Regions from separate parts of the Bacillus sp. EB106-07-01-XG149 genome, predicted to be linked through region 3. Evidence: riboswitches for the same ligand, from Rfam matches in the RefSeq annotation. Region 3 holds a riboswitch; each other region holds the start of a gene.
The links. Region 3 has a riboswitch for thiamine pyrophosphate ahead of thiC (phosphomethylpyrimidine synthase ThiC). Riboswitches for the same ligand answer to the same signal wherever they lie in the genome.
Positions count from the first base shown of each region.

Region 1: another riboswitch for thiamine pyrophosphate. It lies ahead of tenA (thiaminase II); the one in region 3 lies ahead of thiC (phosphomethylpyrimidine synthase ThiC).
Region 2: another riboswitch for thiamine pyrophosphate. It lies ahead of AC3WTA_RS26150 (MTH1187 family thiamine-binding protein); the one in region 3 lies ahead of thiC (phosphomethylpyrimidine synthase ThiC).

Region 1 is NZ_JBYTDP010000008.1:183-6,666, reverse strand. Features, by position in the region: gene AC3WTA_RS24080 (ABC transporter permease) at 1-738, opposite strand, end outside; gene AC3WTA_RS24075 (ABC transporter ATP-binding protein) at 738-1,487, opposite strand; gene tenA (thiaminase II) at 1,456-2,151, opposite strand; TPP riboswitch at 2,234-2,337, opposite strand; TPP riboswitch at 2,398-2,509, opposite strand; gene AC3WTA_RS24065 (SH3 domain-containing protein) at 2,779-3,933, shown strand; gene AC3WTA_RS24060 (hypothetical protein) at 3,939-4,277, shown strand; gene AC3WTA_RS24055 (DUF3965 domain-containing protein) at 4,520-5,671, opposite strand; gene AC3WTA_RS24050 (CBS domain-containing protein) at 5,969-6,388, opposite strand.
Region 2 is NZ_JBYTDP010000010.1:93,789-100,272, reverse strand. Features, by position in the region: gene AC3WTA_RS26155 (methyl-accepting chemotaxis protein) at 1-1,505, shown strand, start outside; TPP riboswitch at 1,567-1,668, shown strand; gene AC3WTA_RS26150 (MTH1187 family thiamine-binding protein) at 1,770-2,090, shown strand; gene AC3WTA_RS26145 (ABC transporter permease) at 2,062-2,835, shown strand; gene AC3WTA_RS26140 (ABC transporter substrate-binding protein) at 2,832-3,830, shown strand; gene AC3WTA_RS26135 (ABC transporter ATP-binding protein) at 3,827-4,576, shown strand; gene AC3WTA_RS26130 (hypothetical protein) at 4,643-5,416, shown strand; gene AC3WTA_RS26125 (ABC-F family ATP-binding cassette domain-containing protein) at 5,722-6,484, shown strand, end outside.
Region 3 is NZ_JBYTDP010000005.1:153,764-160,247, reverse strand. Features, by position in the region: gene AC3WTA_RS20520 (arsenic transporter) at 1-1,275, shown strand, start outside; gene thiC (phosphomethylpyrimidine synthase ThiC) at 1,377-3,137, opposite strand; TPP riboswitch at 3,250-3,365, opposite strand; gene lldP (L-lactate permease) at 3,437-5,092, opposite strand; gene AC3WTA_RS20505 (magnetosome magnetite crystal formation protein family) at 5,390-5,707, shown strand; gene AC3WTA_RS20500 (metal-binding protein) at 5,825-6,316, opposite strand; gene AC3WTA_RS20495 (YkvA family protein) at 6,367-6,484, opposite strand, start outside.

The DNA of each region.
Region 1 (6,484 bases), on a different contig from region 3:
CCAACTAATAAATTTCTTTTCTAATACTGAGATAAGTATGACGAAGAAAATAGCTAATAATGATAACAATACAATGGGTGCAAATACACCTGCTCCGTCTAACTGCGTCATCATTCTTTTACTGAAATATCCAAGCCCAGCTTGTGCACCGAGCCACTCACCGATTGCTGCCCCAATTACACTAAGCGGAACTGCAATTTTTAAAGCTGAGAAAAAATAAGGAAGAGCAGATGGTAACTTTAATTTAAGAAAAACATCTTTTTTCGTTGCCCCATACGTAACTAAGAGCTCCTCCCATTCTTTTTTCGTACTGCGTAGTCCATCATACGTATTGACCGCAATTGGGAAAAACGTAATTAAAACAGTAACAACAACCTTACTCCAGATCGTATATCCAAACCATAAAACGAAAAGCGGCGCAAGCGCTGTAATAGGAATCGTTTGTGAGGCAACTAATAATGGATAAAATGCTCTCTCCATCCAATTACTCACATTCATTAACATCGCTAGCCCTACCCCAAGTACGATAGAAATAGCCACCCCTATTAAAACGACCGATAAGGTTGCCGGCAAATGAACCGTAAATAATATATCTTTTAGTTTCCATATCTTCATCACAATTGCAGACGGTGACGGTAAAATGTACATTTCATCTACGATTCTTGCGCCTACTTCCCAAAAGGCAAGTAAAATACTAGAAAGTGTAAGGGCAGGTAATAGCTCCTTCAACCGGTTCATCATACGAGTACCTGCCTTTGTAACATACTAAGAAGCTCATCTTTAAGCGCTAACACTTCAGGCTTATATAAATCTTTTCTTGTTCGATTACGATCAAGCGGTACAACCCTCTCGGTTAAAGTAGTTATCGGTTGCTGCTCTACTACTAAAATTCGATTAGAAAGAAACAACGCTTCTTCCACATCATGAGTGATAAATAAAATTGTTTTTTCCCACTCTTTCCATTGTTCAAACAGCCATTCTTGCAAAGATGCCTTCGTTAAAGCGTCCAACGCGCTAAACGGTTCATCTAACAACAATATCTCCCCGCCTGTTAATAAAGTTCGAATAAAAGATACGCGTTGTCTCATACCACCAGATAAATCTTTCGGATATTTTGTCTCATACCCTTGTAAGCCAAATTTATGTAGCAGTTCCTTGGCCTTTATTTGTGCTTCTTTCTTCTGTACACCTTGACACTCTAGCGGCAGAGCAGCATTCTCAATAATCGTTCGCCACGGCAGGAGCATATCTTTTTGGGGCATATACCCTACAGGATGGCTCTTCGTTTCTGTCAGCTCTATCTGCCCAGTACTTACTTCTTCTAAACCTGTAATAAGGCGAAATAGAGTACTTTTCCCGCATCCACTCGGTCCGATAATACTTACAAACTCTTTATCTTGTATAGAAGCATTTAATTCATTGATGATTGGTTTCTCATCATAATGAAAAGAAACATTATGAAACTGTAGTATGTTCTTGCTCCTCAAATCCCCACATCTCCTTACGATAGGACATATCCCAGAATAAATATTCAAATCGACTGGAATATAGGAAAATCTCCTCTAATCGATCTAGCTCTTTTTCAGACTTTCCAACTGCCATTTCATTTAATAAATCGATTAACCAAATACAAAGGTTACCGTATTCTTCAGAACTATATCCTTGAATCCACTCACCAAAGAACTCATGATCTCTTGCTCCAGGAATATCATTTAAACGCTTTCCAATTTCCCAGTAGCTCCACATACATGGAAGAAGTGCTGCTATTAATTCCGCAAGTGTGCCATTTTGAGATACAGACATCATGTAATTTGTATAAGCTAAATTTTTAGCAGATGGCTTTGCAGACTCTATCTCTTCTATAGAAATTCCAAGTCTTTTTGCATACTGTTTATGGATTGTCATTTCTCCATTTAATATGCCATCAATTTGTTCAGCAAATTTCCCCATTACTTGTGGGTTCGTTGCTTTTACAACACCAATCGCATATAGCTTTGCATAATCTAACAAATATAAATAATCTTGAATAACGTAATACTGAAACTTATCTTTTTCTAACGTGCCATCCCCCATACCTACTACAAACGGATGATTATGACTCATCTCCCAAACTGGTTGTACAGTTTCTAATAATCTATCGCAAAATTTCATTTCTCTATCCCCTTTCGATTTATATATCTAAATAAAAAACCACTTCTAAATAAGAAGTGGTTACAGCAAATAAAATTATAATTTATTCGTTGCTCCACTTCCCTTCGCTAGTATTACCTAGATCAGGTGTTATAAGGGTTAAGGATTATTCCTCTCTCAGCACAACAAGCACCCCTAGTGGTTTCAATATGAAATTTTCAAACAAAAAAGCCCCGTTTCTATACGCAAAGAAACGGGGACTTATTATTAGTGTCCGAATTGCTTCCCTACGCTAGCATAATCTAGATCAGGTAATGAAAAGGATCAAAGGCTTACGGCCTACTCTCAGCTGGCAACACCAGCTCTCCTAGCAAACTATGAAATTATCACTGTCAGTATAACATCGTAATAAGACATCATCAACTGTTTTAATTTTCTCAATTGTCAACAAAATAACAAAACTATATAATACTTATATTCTATCTTAGAAATTATTATCCTAATTAATCGGATAAAAAGGAATCATTATCCTCAAAAAATTTATTTTTATATTGATTTCATATTACATTTATGTGAATACACCCACTATATTATATCTTTATACTATAATAAAATTACAACTATACAACTAGAGGAGGTCTCTATTATATGAATATGAAAGCTACTGCTTTAACAGCAACTACTGTCGCAATTGCCTCTTTACTTCCTTCTATGGGAGAAACAAATGTACAAACAGCCAACGCTGAACAATTATCTAATGTGAAAACTGGATATGTCAAAGTCGATCAAGTAGCCTTACATACAAAAGATAACGCAAATAGCTCATCAATTGATACAATTCGCTTTAATACGAAAGTGAACATACTTGAAACAACTAATGGCTGGTATAAAGTATCTGTTAATAATAAAGTAGGTTACGTACAAAAAGATGCTATTCTACTAAAAAACAAACTTCAATCTAATAATCAATACATCGTTAATGCCAATGCATTAAACGTTCGTTCTGAACCTAATTTAGAATCTTCAATTTTAGATGTATTACCAAATGGAAAATTCATTACCATTCAAGAAGAACAAGGCGAGTGGTATAAAATTTTACATAATGGCAAAACAGGTTACGTACAAAAAGCATTTGTGGCTAATGGTTCACAGCCTTTAGTAAAAGGCATCACAGTTCAAAATAATACGAAATACACAGTTGCAACACCTAAACTTAATGTACGTGGCAACGCTAGTACAAGTAGTGCACTACTTGGTTCATTACAAAATGGTACACAAATACAAGTAGTGGAAACTGTAGGAACTTGGTATAAAATTCGTTTTGGCACAGGATACGGATACGTAGCAAAACATTATGTGATGCAAAATCAATCACAAGCTCAAACGGCTCAACCTACTTCCATTCCAGCAGTTTTCAAATTCCCTACTCAAGGAAGAATTAGCTCAACCTTTGATATACGCTGGGAACAAATGCATTATGGTATAGATATTGCAGCTCAAGGTAATGTCTCTATCCAGGCGGCAGCTGCAGGTAAAGTTGTGAAATCATATTATTCAGCTAGCTATGGCAATGTTGTGTTCATCGCCCATCAAATAAACGGGAAATTATATACAACAGTCTATGCACACATGAAAGATCGCACTGTACAAGCTGGTGATCAAGTACAAGCTGGACAATTAGTAGGTCATATGGGAAACACAGGTCATTCATACGGGCAACATCTTCATTTTGAATTACACAATGGAGAATGGAATTTTGAAAAAACAAATGCAGTAAACCCACTGCCATATTTAGTTAGGTAAATTGTATGCAACGCAATATCAATATACCTCTCTTAATTGAATACTTCGCCTTTTTAGGTTTAATCTATTGTTTAATCATTTACAATACAAACACTGTATTTTTATCTATTATCATTGCTTTTGTTGCTTTAGAAATTATGATGGAATCCTTTCAAGTACAATTAAAACAAAAAATTGCCCATATATATAATGCCATCTTTCTATTAAGTGCCCTAATAACAAATATTATTAGTAATGGTTTTTATTTATCTACCGTATTTCCTGTATTCTTTATGGCTGTTTTATTATTCATAGCTAGATACATTCATGTCCCTACTAACAAAAAACACGAACAAAAAGCTTAGAAAGAGGAGACATTGTGTACCGATCTTTCAAAGATAATCCGCTAAAATATATATTGAATTTATACACAAAAATAAATACTTTTTTTGGTATACAAGGAAGCAATACGGCACAATTTCTCCTTTATGGAATTTTATTTCTCGTCTTAATTGCGTTCTCCTTGCTTTACTAATAAAAAAAAGGATCTCACATAAACTTGAGATCCTTTTTAATTTATATAAATTTTTTATATAGAAAATGCTCTTTATCCACAAGCATATTTTTCATAAATAAAGCTAAGATTATATTTTTTCTCTAAACTCATTCTTTGTTCATCATCACACCAATAGAACAGAATGTCATGAATCGTTGCATAACGCTTATTTTTAAGAAATAGTTTAAAGAATGATGGTAAACAATCATGTAATTGTATAAATATATAATTGCGTAATATTTCTTCTTTATATTCAATGCCCTTACAAATATACAGTAATTCTTCACAATAATATGCATGTTGCGGAACTTGAATCATTTCGAAAAATGGCACATATGATAATAACTTTCCGATAAAATGATCATATCGATCCATTATCCCTATCGTCATATGCTCCATCATTTCTTTCATTACATATAAATAATCATCTACATGAGTAGTTTTCAATGGGTCTAATCGATCTGAAATTTGAGAAAGTACAGCTCTTTGACAAGCTAACACCGCTTGACTAGGTCCATAATATGATAGGAAGTCTGTACACTTACGATATTTTCGTAATAAGTCATGTGTGTATAAGTCATACACAAACGTATTACAATACATCGCTAGACTCATCATATCACTATTTAATTGCTCTTTTGATAGTAATTTAGCTCTCTTACACATATAAAAGAATGTAAATTCCAATACTTCTTTATGAGATAATAGTTGTTTACAATCCGTTATACATTTCTCATTAAATTTAACCCTATCCCAAATTTCTACATCCCCATCAGTCAATTCACCCATACGATATTTAATAATTAAATAGTTTAAAGCAACCGCTTGCGTCAACAGATCCCACGTTTCATATTCCAATGAAGTGTGAACAAACTCAGCTAGTCCTTGAGTTATCATAAATGTATTTGCTTCTTCATACCAACCAATCTCTTGGCATAAGCGAAGAATACGTACTAGAGTTGGAATTTCATCTTTATGAAACTGCGGCAAATTCTTTACTTTATCCATTCCATATACGATAAATGCCGCTAAATTTTCTTCTTTATAAAATTCTTTTTCTTTCCACACTAATATAGTCCGTTCTTTCCCTTCACCTTTTGGATGACAAGGTACAAGCAAAGAAAATAATTCAGCGAAATTATTTGGTTCTATATATGTATCTGTAACCAAATTCCAATTTGGATCGCGCTGTACAGCCCTCATATAATTCCCCTTCCCTTTTGTCTACATAGGAAATATTAATCCATTATTACATCATTAACAATGAATATTGTTATATTCAAAATCTTTCATAATACTTATATCTATCAGTATATCATTTTTTCTCTTATTTAAAATTAGGAATGACAAATTTTAAAAAACTGTCGAAATTACTAACTGTATACTTATATTATATAATGTCTCAGATACATCATGCTAACATATTAGTTTAATCCATATATACTAGAATAATGCATCTGATTTTTATACGTAACTTATCCCACTAATGAACGACTCTCTTCATTCCGTATGCTCCGAGATTTCACTTAAAGCAAATCCAGCTTGATCATCTGCCGATTCTCTTATAGCTAAATCACCTAGTGCTAGCATCCCCACGAGTTGACCACTCTCAACTACTGGTAATCGTCTAATTTGATACTGTGCCATTAACTCTGTAGCTTTTTCAATAGAATCATCTGGAGAAACTGAAACAATGTTTGTTGTCATTACATTTGTAATTTTATTAGATCCAGGATGTTTCTCAGCAATCCCACGAACAACTAAATCTCGGTCCGTAACAAGCCCAACAACTTGCTCATTTTCAACAACTGGAATCAATCCAATCGATTCTTCTTTCATCTTTACAGCAGCCTCATATACATTGTCTAGCGGTGTACAATGTACAACATGAGTACTCATAAAATCTCTCACTCGTGTCATTTTTGTCTCCTCCTTTTTATACATACCATAGCTTTTCCTAAATCCCTTTATTTATTTCAGGAAAATCAGTTGATAAAGGAGGATTCCACAAAATAA
Region 2 (6,484 bases), on a different contig from region 3:
GAGAGAAGTTAACAGAGAAATTAGATGAAGCAACGGAAGAATTGAATAGTGTTGGACAAACGTATATTGTTGGAGCAAAAGAAAATGAAAAAGGTGAGCTACAAATCATTGATTTGTCTACAGGTTTAGCAAATGTTGTTGAAGTAAGGCCGGGAGAATATTATAAACAACCAGATCTTTGGATGAAAGCATATGATAAAGTAATGAGCACGAAAAAAGCAAACATGACAGTAGTATATGAAGATCTATTAGGGTCATGGGTAACGATATTAGAGCCAATTAAAGATGGAGACGGAAATATTGTGGCAATTGTTGCAGCCGATGTAGATGCTTCGATTGTTCCTATTACAAAGGAAAAATTCATTATACAAGGTTTAATGTTTATTTGTATTTCTGTTTTAATTGCAACTGTTATTCAATTCTTAATTGTGCGTAACGCACTTGCTCCATTGCGAGATTTACGTGAAGGATTACGCAAAGTCGGTGAAGGTGATTTAAGTATTAAGTTAGAGGAAAGACCAGATGATATTGGTATTATTAATTCGTATTTTAATAATACCATCGAGAAGTTTAAAGGAATTGTAGATAAAGTGAAGCAGACAGCAGAACAGGTTTCCTCATCTTCACAAGAATTGTCAGTGAGTACGAAAGAGAATAGTATGGCGGTTCAAGAAATTGTAAGTTCTATGGTTGAGTTAAGAGCTAGCGCTCAGTCACAAGAAACGTCAGTACCACAGTATTTAGGTATTGTATATGAAATGGAAGATAAGATGGAAGAGATAAAAAATGCTGCAGAACAAATGGCGAAAGAGTCTGAAGGTATGGAGCATCATTCAGTAAAAGGAAATGGTGTTATTGAAAAGACGATGAATCAAATGATTATAATACAAAATGCAGTACAAGATTTATCTTCTATTATGTATTCTTTGGAAACAAAATCAAAAGAAATTAGTGATATAGTAACTGTAATTACAGGTATTTCAAATCAAACTAATTCGTTAGCGTTACATGCTTCTATTGAAGCTTCACGTGCTGAAGCAACCGGAAAGGGATTTGCTGTTGTTGCTGATGAAGTGAGTAAATTAGCAGAGCAGACGGAAGCATCAGCAAAAGATATAGCAAAATTAATAGGGGAAACACAAGCTGAAACGAAAGAAGCTATTGTTTCAATACAAAAAGCTTCAAAAGAAGTAGAATCTGGAATTGAATTTGTTCAAAGTAGTGGTGCTTTCTTTGAAAAAAATTCAAAATCAGCACAATCTGTTACAAATCAAGTTAGAGCTGTTTTTAGCAATTCAAGTGATATATTGCAAAATAGCCAAAATATTGTTCGTGTCGTAAATGAACTATCACATATCGCAAATATGTATGCGAATAGTAGTAGTAATATTGAAACGAGTATGAAAGAACAGGAAATGTCTGTACAAGATATTGCCGAATTAGCGAGTTCTTTAAGATGGCTTTCACAGGAGTTACAAGAGTTAATTGGGGAATTTAAAAGTTAAATGAAATGATTATACATGCTTTTGTTTGTTCAATAAAATAAATCATGCTACAATGAAAACGAATTAAGGACCGGGGAGCCAATTGGCTGAGAGGATGTAAATAAACATCGACCCTCCACCTGATCTGGATAATGCCAGCGTAGGGAGTTACTTAAAGTGATGTAGCATATGTTATTCTATAATAACTTGCATACAAGGCTTTCCTACGCAGTAGGAAAGCCTTTTCTTGTTTTAAAATTTTAATTTTATAAGGGGGATTTTACTATGTCACAACAAGTTACAATGTCATTTTCAGTAGTACCACAAGCAAAAACAAAAGATGTATATTCTGTTGTTGATAAAGCAATTGAAGTTGTACAACAATCGGGAGTTCGTTATGAAGTAGGAGCAATGGAAACAACGCTGGAAGGAGAATTAGATGTACTTCTTGATGTCATTAAACGTGCGCAACAAGCTTGTGTAGATGCTGGAGCAGAAGAAGTGATTACTTCTATTAAAATCCATTATCGTCCAAGCACTGGTGTAACGATAGATGAAAAGGTTTGGAAGTACCGTGATGAATATGCAAAACCAGAAGCAATCTAAAATAATTACAACAATTTGGCTTATCCTTCTCATAGCGATATGGGAAGGATCTGTTTCATTATTTAAAATTGAACCGTGGATTTTACCGAAGCCTTCTGCCATTGTTCAAGAATTAATTGGAATGAAAGATTTACTATTACCGAATACGATGCAAACACTGCAAGAGGTTTTAATTGGACTATTCTTTGCAATTTTAATTGGGACAAGTATTGCAATTATTATGGACGTTATCCCTTTATTTCGTATTTTAATAAATCCGTTGCTTGTTATTTCGCAAACAATTCCAATCGTTGTACTTGCACCGTTATTTATTATTTGGTTTGGATATGGAATGCTACCGAAAGTAATGGTAGTAATACTCGTTTGTTTCTTCCCGATTGCGCTTAGCATTTTAGAAGGTTTTCAAACAGTAGATAAAAATATGTTGAAGTTGTTGCAAACGATGAAGGCAACGAAATGGCAAGTTTACCAGAAAGTAAAGTTTCCAGCAGTGCTTCCATACTTTTTCTCAGGTTTAAAAATTGCAGTTACATATAGCGTAATGGGAGCGATTATTGGGGAATGGCTCGGTGCCAGTGAAGGATTAGGAGTTATGCTTACGAGAGCTACAAAATCCTTTTTAACAGCCCGAGTATTTGGTGTGGCAGCAATTATTGTTATGGTGACACTATGTCTGTATTTTATCGTGGAGTTTATGGCAAGAATAACAGCACCATGGATATATAGAAAGGACGGCAGGAAATGAAAAAAGGTTTAAAAGTTATGTTGGCTGCCTTATTAGCAGTAGGTGTGGCTGGATGTAATCCGGCGAAGAAAGAAGAAAGTGCAAGTAAAGATCAAAAAGTAAAAGTAGTATTAGATTGGTTTCCAAATACGAATCATACTGGCTTATATGTAGCGCAAACGAAAGATTATTATAAAAAGCAAGGCTTAGATGTAGAAATTATTCAGCCTGGTGATAATGTGACAGCGGAGCAAATGATAGCTTCCGGAAAAGCTGACTTCGCAATAAGCGCACAAGAAAATGTAACGTTGGCTCGTGTAGAAGGTATTCCTGTTGTATCTGTCGGAGCGATTATTCAGCATAACACTTCAGCTTTTGCATCGCTTAAGAAAGATAACATGACTTCACCGAAAGATTTTGAAGGTAAACGTTACGGAGGCTGGGGAGGACCAGCAGAAGAAGCAACGCTGAAGACAATCATGGAGAAGCATCAAGCTGATTTTAATAAAGTTGAAAAAATCATCTTAGGACAAACAGATTTCTTTAAATCAATCGGTCGTGATGCAGACTTTGAATGGATATATTACGGATGGGATGGAATTGAAGCGAAGCGCCAAGGAAAAGAGTTAAATACGATTATGGTGAAAGACTTAGACCCAGCGCTTGATTTCTATAGCCCTGTTATTATTACGAGTGAAAAACATACGAAGCAAGATAAAGACTTTGTGAAAAAGTTTATGAGTGCAACGACAGAAGGTTATAATTTTGCAATTAAAGAACCGAAAGAAGCTGCTGATATTTTAATTAAAGCAGTTCCAGATGTGAATAAAGAATTAGTACAAGAAAGTCAAAAATGGTTAAGTACGAAGTATCAAGATGATGCAAAAGCGTGGGGAGTACAGAAGGAAGAAGTTTGGACGAATTACATGAATTTCTTATATGATAACAAAGTTATTAAGAAGAAAATTGATGTGAAAGATGCCTTTACAAATGAGTTCCTTCCAAGTGAAAAATGAGTGGATTACAAATAAAAGAGATTGTAAAAGCTTTTGATGGAAAGAATGTATTGGCAAATATTAGTGCTTCTATACGAGAGGGAGAGTTCGTTTCCTTTGTAGGACCGAGTGGTTGCGGGAAAAGCACATTATTAAATATGATTGCAAATGTTGAAAGCCCAACAAGTGGGAATGTAACGTATAAGGATAGGCACGTACAAGAGCAAGATGTTGTAAGTTATATGCCGCAACAAGATTTATTATTACCTTGGCGATCAGCTTTGCAAAATATAGTTCTTCCATTGGAAATCGAAGGGAAACCGAAAAAACAAAGGCTGACAGAGGGAATGGAAGCATTAAAGCAATTTGAACTAGATGAATATGCAGACCATTATCCAGATGAATTGTCTGGTGGTATGCGTCAAAGAATTAGTTTTTTGCGCACATATTTATGTGAAAAGCCAATTATGCTACTTGATGAGCCTTTTGGAAAATTAGATGCCTTTACAAAAATGGAAGTACATAGCTGGCTTTTAAACTCTTGGCACCAAGAGAAGCAAACAATCGTTATGGTTACACACGACCTAGATGAGGCAATCTTGCTTTCAGATCGCGTATTTATTTTATCTCAAAGACCAGCCTCAATAGTTGGTGAGGTACAAGTGAAATTACCTAGACCGAGAACGATGGATATGTTAACATCACTTGAGTTAAAGAAGGATAAGGAAGAAATTCTGAGAGTATTAGCTCCTTATATGAAAAAATAGAAAAAGTCTTTTAACAGTTTTTGGTATAATTACTGTTAAGAGGCTTTTTTATATAGGGGGAGAAAGATGAAATCTATAGAGAAAATAGTTGATTCATTAACGCCGGACAATCTTGAAGAAGGAAAGTCCTTATTAAAAAATCATATTTTATTAATGAAGTATGGTATGGAACATCATGAATTAAAAGAAGAAGAGATGTCAGAAGTTTTAAAGTGGGTTCAAGGCCGGAATCAATTGAGAGAAGATGTTCCAGAATTACGCGATTTACATTTAATTAAAAAGTTTCAAGTGGTATTAGATGAATTTATTCATTCTATAATTTCAAATGGTTATGTGGAAGATGCGGTAGAAGTTTTAGAGAGTGTATTAAAAAGTATGGGAGCAGTCGCTCATATTGTAAAAATTATGTTTGTTGGCAAAAGAAAAGTTAATAGAAATTCTTTAGAAATGGTAGAAGAGTTAAAACGAGAGTGCTACAACTTAATGGAACAGCGTGCTGCTGTCGGGTTGCATGCTCAAATCTTTCATGTTTTAGGTTTTGTTCATTCCATTCAGTTTGATTTAGAAGAAAGGTCGCAGGAACATGGACGAACTGTAATAGGCCTTTTAACGGATTTTAAGACGAAGGAATTGAAATCTGTACAACAATTTCAAAACGAAGAACATATTCCAGAAGTGAAAAATATGGTTAGTAAAGAGTATGGGGTAGAACTACAAAGAAGAATTTATATTTGGAAATCGTTAACGCTCATCTTTACAAGTCCATATGCATTAGAAAAGATGTATAAAGAAATTTACGCAGAAAATGAAAAAGCGGAGAAGGAACAAAAGAAAAAATAGAGAATAGAATATAACAGAGTAGTTTATACTCTTAATATAACAAATGTTAAAGGAGTGAAAGGATAAAATGACTTTATCAACTGTTCTTCAAATGGTTTTAGCTTGATGCGGGAGAAGTCTGCCCATTTTTAACGATTAAGCTAAATTGAAGACAGCAGGTAAAGAACCTTAATCCTTTTTTACTATAATATGTAATGGGTAAGGTGTATTCACCTTACCCATTTTTTATATATACAATTAAATAAGGCTTTATACTGTTGCTCTCTCTATTTAGCTTATGAACTATAAGTAGAGGAGAGAAAAAAATGAGTATATTAACAGTAGAAAATGTAAGTCATTCGTATGGTGAGAAAACCATTTTATATAATGCGTGTTTTCGACTATTAAAGGGCGAGCATGTTGGGTTAGTTGGGAAAAATGGAATTGGAAAATCAACATTGTTAAGGATTTTAACAGGAGAACTTATACATGATGACGGAAACATTGAATGGTTTCCACATGTGAAGATAGGTTTTTTACAGCAGCATATGGATTTACAAGAAGGAATAACAATTGAGGGATACTTACAAAGTGCATTTTCTAATTTGTATGCGGTTGAATGTGAAATGTTAAAAATTGCTGAAGAAATGAATGGAGCAGGAGAAATAGAACGACTGTTAGTAAAGTATGGAGAATTACAAACTATATTGGAAAGTTCTAATTTCTATCAAATTCATACAGAAATTGAAGAAGTAGCAATCGGTTTAGGTTTATTTGAAATCGGGCTTAAAAAGGATGTTTCACAGTTAAGTGGAGGACAGCGAACAAAGTTATTACTTGGGAAGCTCCTTTTAGAAAAAGCTGATGTTTTATTGCTAGATGAGCCAACAAACTATTTAGATACAGCCCATATAGAATGGTTGCAATCGTATTTGAGACTGTATGAAAAAGCTTATGTGATCATTTCACATAACGAAGTATTTTTGAACAGTATTACAAATGTTATTTATCATCTAGAAGAACGGAAAGTGAAGCGGTACGTAGGAAGTTATGAAAAATTTGTGCAAAGTTATCAATTGCAAAGGAAAC
Region 3 (6,484 bases):
GCGTGGCCGGCAGCAATTGGTGCTGGCATTATCCTGATTACTGGACTTGTATCAAAGCCAGACGTCATAGACATTATTAGTAAAATTGGCGGTGCCTCCATAACAATATTAGCGACCATCGTTATGGCGGTTATATTAGAAAGCTTCGGCTTCTTCCACTGGTCCGCAGCAAAACTTGCAAACTTAGCAAAGGGCTCCGGTCGCCGTTTATACTGGTATATTCAATTATTATGTTTTCTTATGACTCTTTTATTTAATAACGACGGTAGTATTTTAATTACAACTCCAATCCTAATTTTACTACTGAGAAACCTTAAATTAAAACCTCATCAACAAATCCCTTATTTATTAAGTGGTGCTTTAATCGCCACTGCCTCTAGTGCCCCCATTGGTGTAAGTAATATCGTAAACTTAATCGCATTAAATATTGTGAATATGACTCTTTATATGCATACTGCTATGATGTTTGTACCTGCAACATTAGGATTATTATTTATGTCATGGCTTATGTACACAGTTTTAAAGAAAAAACTACCAGAGAAATTACCTGTTTCTTCATATGATATCGAAGAAATGTTCTTCACGAAAAACTTCCATCCGTTAAAAGGAAAAAATTCTGTTGATACGAAACAAAAACGTACAAAATTCATGCTAAAAGTATTAGGCTTCGTCTTCCTTATGCGCTGTCTACTTTTCGTTGCATCCTTCTTATCCATCCCAATCGAAATTGTTGCTGTACTCGGTTCACTCGTTCTTCTCATCTGGAGATGGTACTACTTACGAACAAACCCAGTCGATATTTTGAAAAAAACACCGTGGCACATTTTAATTTTCGCTTTCTCTATGTATGTAATTATTTACGGGCTTCACAACGCAGGATTAACAGCAGCACTTGTAAATTGGCTTGAGCCAGTTGTAAGTCAGCATCTACTCTATGCCAGCTTTGCAATGGGCGGACTCGTTTCTCTCCTCTCTAACGTCTTCAATAACCATCCTGCACTTATGATTGGTACAATCACATTAACAGAAATGGGACTAGACCCAGTCACATTAAAAACTATCTACCTGGCAAACATTATTGGCAGTGACATCGGTTCACTATTATTACCAATTGGTACGTTAGCTTCCCTCATTTGGATGTATATCCTGAAACAAAACAAAATTAAAGTAAAATGGAAAGACTATTTAAGTGTATCCCTTATCGTTATTCCTCTCACAACAGTCGTCACATTATTCCTCTTATACTACTGGGTACACCTCTTCTTCGCCCTATAAACAACAGAAGCCCCCTTTGCTACCGTCTTAGTAAAGGGGGCTTCTTCTATATTTAAGTTAGGTACTACAGTGTGATCAATCAAGTAAAGAGGTGTAACGTATTATTGGTATAAATGACTACCAGTGTCTTTAAATTCTCTCGCTTTCTCTTTCATCCCTTTTTCAATTGCTTCTTTCGTTTCTAAATCATTGTCTTTCGCATATTCACGAATATCATGTGAAATTCTCATACTACAAAACTTCGGTCCACACATTGAACAGAAATGAGCCGTTTTCGCACCTTCTGCTGGCAGTGTTTCATCGTGATATTCCATCGCACGTTCAGGGTCTAAAGATAAATTAAATTGATCGCGCCAACGGAATTCAAAGCGAGCTTTTGAAAGTGCATCATCACGCTGATGAGCCGTTTTGTGCCCTTTCGCAAGATCAGCTGCATGTGCAGCGATTTTGTACGTAATAACCCCCGTGCGAACATCATCTTTATTCGGTAAACCTAAATGTTCTTTCGGCGTTACATAACAAAGCATCGCCGTTCCAAACCAGCCAATCATCGCCGCTCCAATTGCCGATGTAATATGGTCATAACCTGGTGCAATATCTGTTGTTAACGGCCCAAGTGTATAGAACGGCGCGCCCTGACAAATATCAAGCTCTTTCTCCATATTCTCTTTAATTAAATGCATCGGTACATGCCCAGGTCCTTCAATCATCACTTGCACATCATGTTTCCAAGCAATCTTCGTTAATTCACCAAGTGTTTCAAGCTCAGAAAACTGTGCTTCGTCATTTGCATCTGCAATCGAACCTGGACGTAATCCATCTCCAAGAGAGAACGAAACATCATACTGCTTCATAATTTCACATATCTCTTCAAAATGAGTGTATAAGAAGTTTTCTTTATGATGGAATAAACACCACTGTGCCATAATTGAACCACCACGTGAAACGATACCTGTCGTACGCTTTGCAGTAATCGGAATGTAACGAAGTAATACGCCCGCGTGAATCGTAAAGTAATCAACACCTTGCTCAGCTTGCTCAATTAACGTATCACGATACACTTCCCACGTTAAATCTTCTGCAATTCCGTTTACTTTTTCCAGCGCTTGATAGATCGGTACAGTCCCAACTGGTACAGGCGCGTTACGAATAATCCACTCACGCGTCGTATGAATATTTTTACCTGTAGATAAATCCATAATCGTATCTGCGCCCCAGCGCGTTGCCCACGTCATCTTCTCTACTTCTTCTGCAATAGAAGAAGATACAGCAGAGTTTCCGATATTTGCATTGACCTTTACGTGAAAGTTACGGCCGATAATCATCGGTTCTGCTTCCGGATGGTTAATATTCGCTGGTAAAATGGCATGACCTTCCGCGATTTCCTTACGAACAAACTCAGGCTCTACTCCTTCACGAATCGCAACATATTCCATCTCAGACGTAATGATACCATTACGTGCATAATGCATTTGCGTAACATTTGCACCATGCCTTGCTCTAAGCGGCTGGCGATCCATTTGCGGGAAAACAGGCGTATGTTTCGAAGCCACTTTCACACCGTCATCCTCTGGTTTTACTTCGCGCCCTTCGTATGCTTCTACATCTCCGCGCTCCAGGATCCAAGAGTGGCGCGGCGCCTGCAACCCCTTTTCCAGTTCCACTTTATACGCAGGATCTGTATAAGGACCGCTCGTATCATATACACGAATTGGCGGATTCGGAATACCGTTCGTTTCGCTTTGTTCAATCTCGCGCATTGGCACTTTCATACCCGTGCGTGGTCCATCCACATACACTTTCTTACTTCCTGGTAAACTCGATTTCAATTCAATTTGCTCAGCTGAAACAGACTGTTTCATAACCTTTGTTGCCCCCCTGTACGTGACAAGGACGAGATATGGCCAGCGTATGCCAAAATAAAAAGAGCCAGGTCCATAAAAAAATAAGGACCTGGCTCATAAAGACATCATTATGTAAAGCCGTTAACTTCCCTACGCTGGTACGAGCCAGATCAGGTCCAAAGGGTTAAGAAGTTCACACGCTTCTCTCTCAGCCTACGCATACGTTAGGCACCCCTAGTTTATCACTGATTTAATTTTCAATACTTTCTCATCATACACGATAATCTGAAAAATGCAAAGTTTATTTCTTTTGTTATTTATGGAATCATCCACGTTAAATAATATGCCTGTACATACGTCATAATACCAACAATAATTACGAAGAATAAACTATGCTTCACTGTAAATCGGAATAAATCTGATTCTTTTCCAGCAAGTCCAACTGCCGCACAAGCAATCGCAATCGATTGCGGAGAAATCATCTTTCCTGTTACACCGCCCGTTGTATTTGCTGCAACGAGAAGTACTTCAGATACACCGACTTGCTGCGCTGTAATCGCTTGTAAATTCGAGAACAGTGCATTCGCTGACGTATCGGATCCTGTTAAAAATACACCGATCCAGCCTAGGAATGGTGAGAAGAACGGGAATAGTCCGCCAGTTCCTGCAAGTGCTAATGCTAATGTAGAAGATAGACCAGAATAGTTTGCGATAAACGCGAATCCTAATACGAATCCGATAGATAGAATTGGCATCTTAAGTTCATGTAACGTTTCTTTAAATGTTACTACTGCATCTTTTGCACTCATTTTCAAAATAAAGATAGAAATGATACAAGCAATTAAAATTGCTGTTCCCGTCGCTGATAAAATATCTAATTTCAAGATTGCTTCATAAGGCGTCGGTTTATTTACAATTGGTTCTGCTTTCATTACTAAATTGTGTAAGCCTGGAACATCAAACTTAAACACAAGGCTTTCCAAAGCACCGCCTGGAGCAAATAACGCTTTAAAGAAACTTTGGCTCCAAATGACTACCATCACAGTTAAAATAATGAATGGAGACCATGCTTTTACTACTTTTCCTACCGTTAGTTTCGGCATAGATATCGCCGTTGCTGCTACTTCACTATTTGCTTCTTTAGACTGATAGATTTCTTTCGGCTGCCAAACTTTTAAGAATAGCGATAAACTCACTAAACTTACAAGTGCTGACGTAATATCCGGAAGTTCTGGTCCTAAGAACGTCGCTGTAATGAACTGCGTAATTGCAAATGAGCTACCTGCTACAAATAGAGCCGGCCATGTTTGTCTTACCCCTTTAAATCCATCCATTAAAAATACGATAAAGAACGGAACAAATAATGATAAGAACGGTAATTGATGCCCAGCCATTTGTCCAATTTTATGCGGATCAATACCTGTTACTTGTCCAGCAACTGTAATCGGAATTCCCATCGCTCCGAACGCTACTGGTGCCGTATTTGCGATTAAACAAAGACCCGCTGCATATAAAGGATTTAACCCAAGACCTGCAAGAAGCGCTGCGGTAATCGCTACTGGTGCACCAAATCCTGCTGCCCCTTCCAAAAATGCTCCGAATGAAAAACCGATTAAAATAACGAGTAAACGATGGTCATTTGTAATGGATAATACAGATGCACGAATCACATCGAATTGACCTGTTTTCACAGATATTTTATATAAAAATACCGACATAATGATAATCCAAGCAATTGGCCATAGTCCGTATAAAAAACCATATCCCGTCACTGCCATCGCCATCGTAAACGGCATCTTATAAGCGAATAACGCAACTAAAATTGTAAGTACAACTGTAATAAATCCTGCCACATACCCCTTCATGCGGAAAACTGCTAAAGCTAAGAAAAAAAAGATAATCGGAATAAGTGCGACCGCTGCCGAAATCCAAATGTTTCCGAACGGATCATAAACTTGTGTCCATGTGTTCATTGTTCTCTCCCCCTAAAGAATCCCCTTTTAAATAGAATAACCTCATCAATAGACTATCAGGTCATCATACCTTTAAGTCTAAAAAGAAAAAAAACGTTTAGGAAAACGTTTTCAAAACTTTCATTTATACTGTACCATAACAATTTCTATTAAAAAAGATTTTTTTGAAAATTTTATTATTTAATATAAAAATCTTACAAAAACGTCATGTTCTTGTAATGTTTATCGATAGGAAGCTCACTAAATCTCCTGCATAATAAAGGTATAACAACGAACATTATTTATGAGGTGATATATATGAACGGAAACAAAATATTAGCAGCTTTATCATACTTTAGTGTATTATTTGCCCCTATCTTATTCCCTATTATCGTGTGGATTGTGGGCGATTCTGAAACAAAACCACATGCAAAACGTGCTCTATGGACACATATTATCCCAAGTATTGCTACATTCATTGGTGTGATGATTTTAGGAATTATGGGTCTTGGATCTGAACAACCAGACGTAACATTCGGAATTGGATCCATCATCGTTTTATGTATTTGCAGCATCATTAGCTTATACTATTTCATTTGGAACATCGTAAAAGGTATTAAGGTACTGAAAGCTTAATTTTAAACAAACGTTTGATTAAAGCAGCACGCATAATGGCAAATGAAATTTCATCGGCGATACGATAACCTTTTAATAAGAAAAAACCGTCCCAAAATACCTTTTGGGACGGTTTTTTTATCTTCTGCGCTTCTTCTTTTTTCTCATCATTTTCTTGCGGCGCGTATTCACTTTATCCGCTATAATGTGAAGCGTGCTTGCCACAACAATTCCCATTATGAACGTTACAATTTCAACCTCATGTTCCTTCGCAATTTCTATTAAATTCCCGTCAAACGCAATTATATTTAATAGGAATAAAAACGGAGAAAATACAATTAACATGTATGCAATACGAATCACATCACCAAGTATAATTGTATGTGTAAAGAAGGAGCGATGCGGCATGACCTTCTTATACGGATACCAAAATATACGTAGGAACCCCCATTTATTATACGCATTACTATATGTATCTAAATCAGGCGTTAAAAATGAAGTACCTACTAAAAAGCCAATTGCAAAAGTTAATAAAAAATCCAAGTTTGTTAATCCATACGAAAAGAGCATAAACAAAACAACCGGAAGGGATATTAAGTTTATTTTCGTATGCGTTCTTCCTGATGGCATAATGCACTTCCTCGCTTACGTTCGCCCCGTCACCATATGACAGTTCTCACCTATTGATCTAATTTCTGATCGATAAAGGATGTGTCTATATCCGAACCAAACCATTCTGCCAACTTCACTCGTGCCTTATCTTTCACCTCTTCATTGACGTATAACGACGCTTGTAAT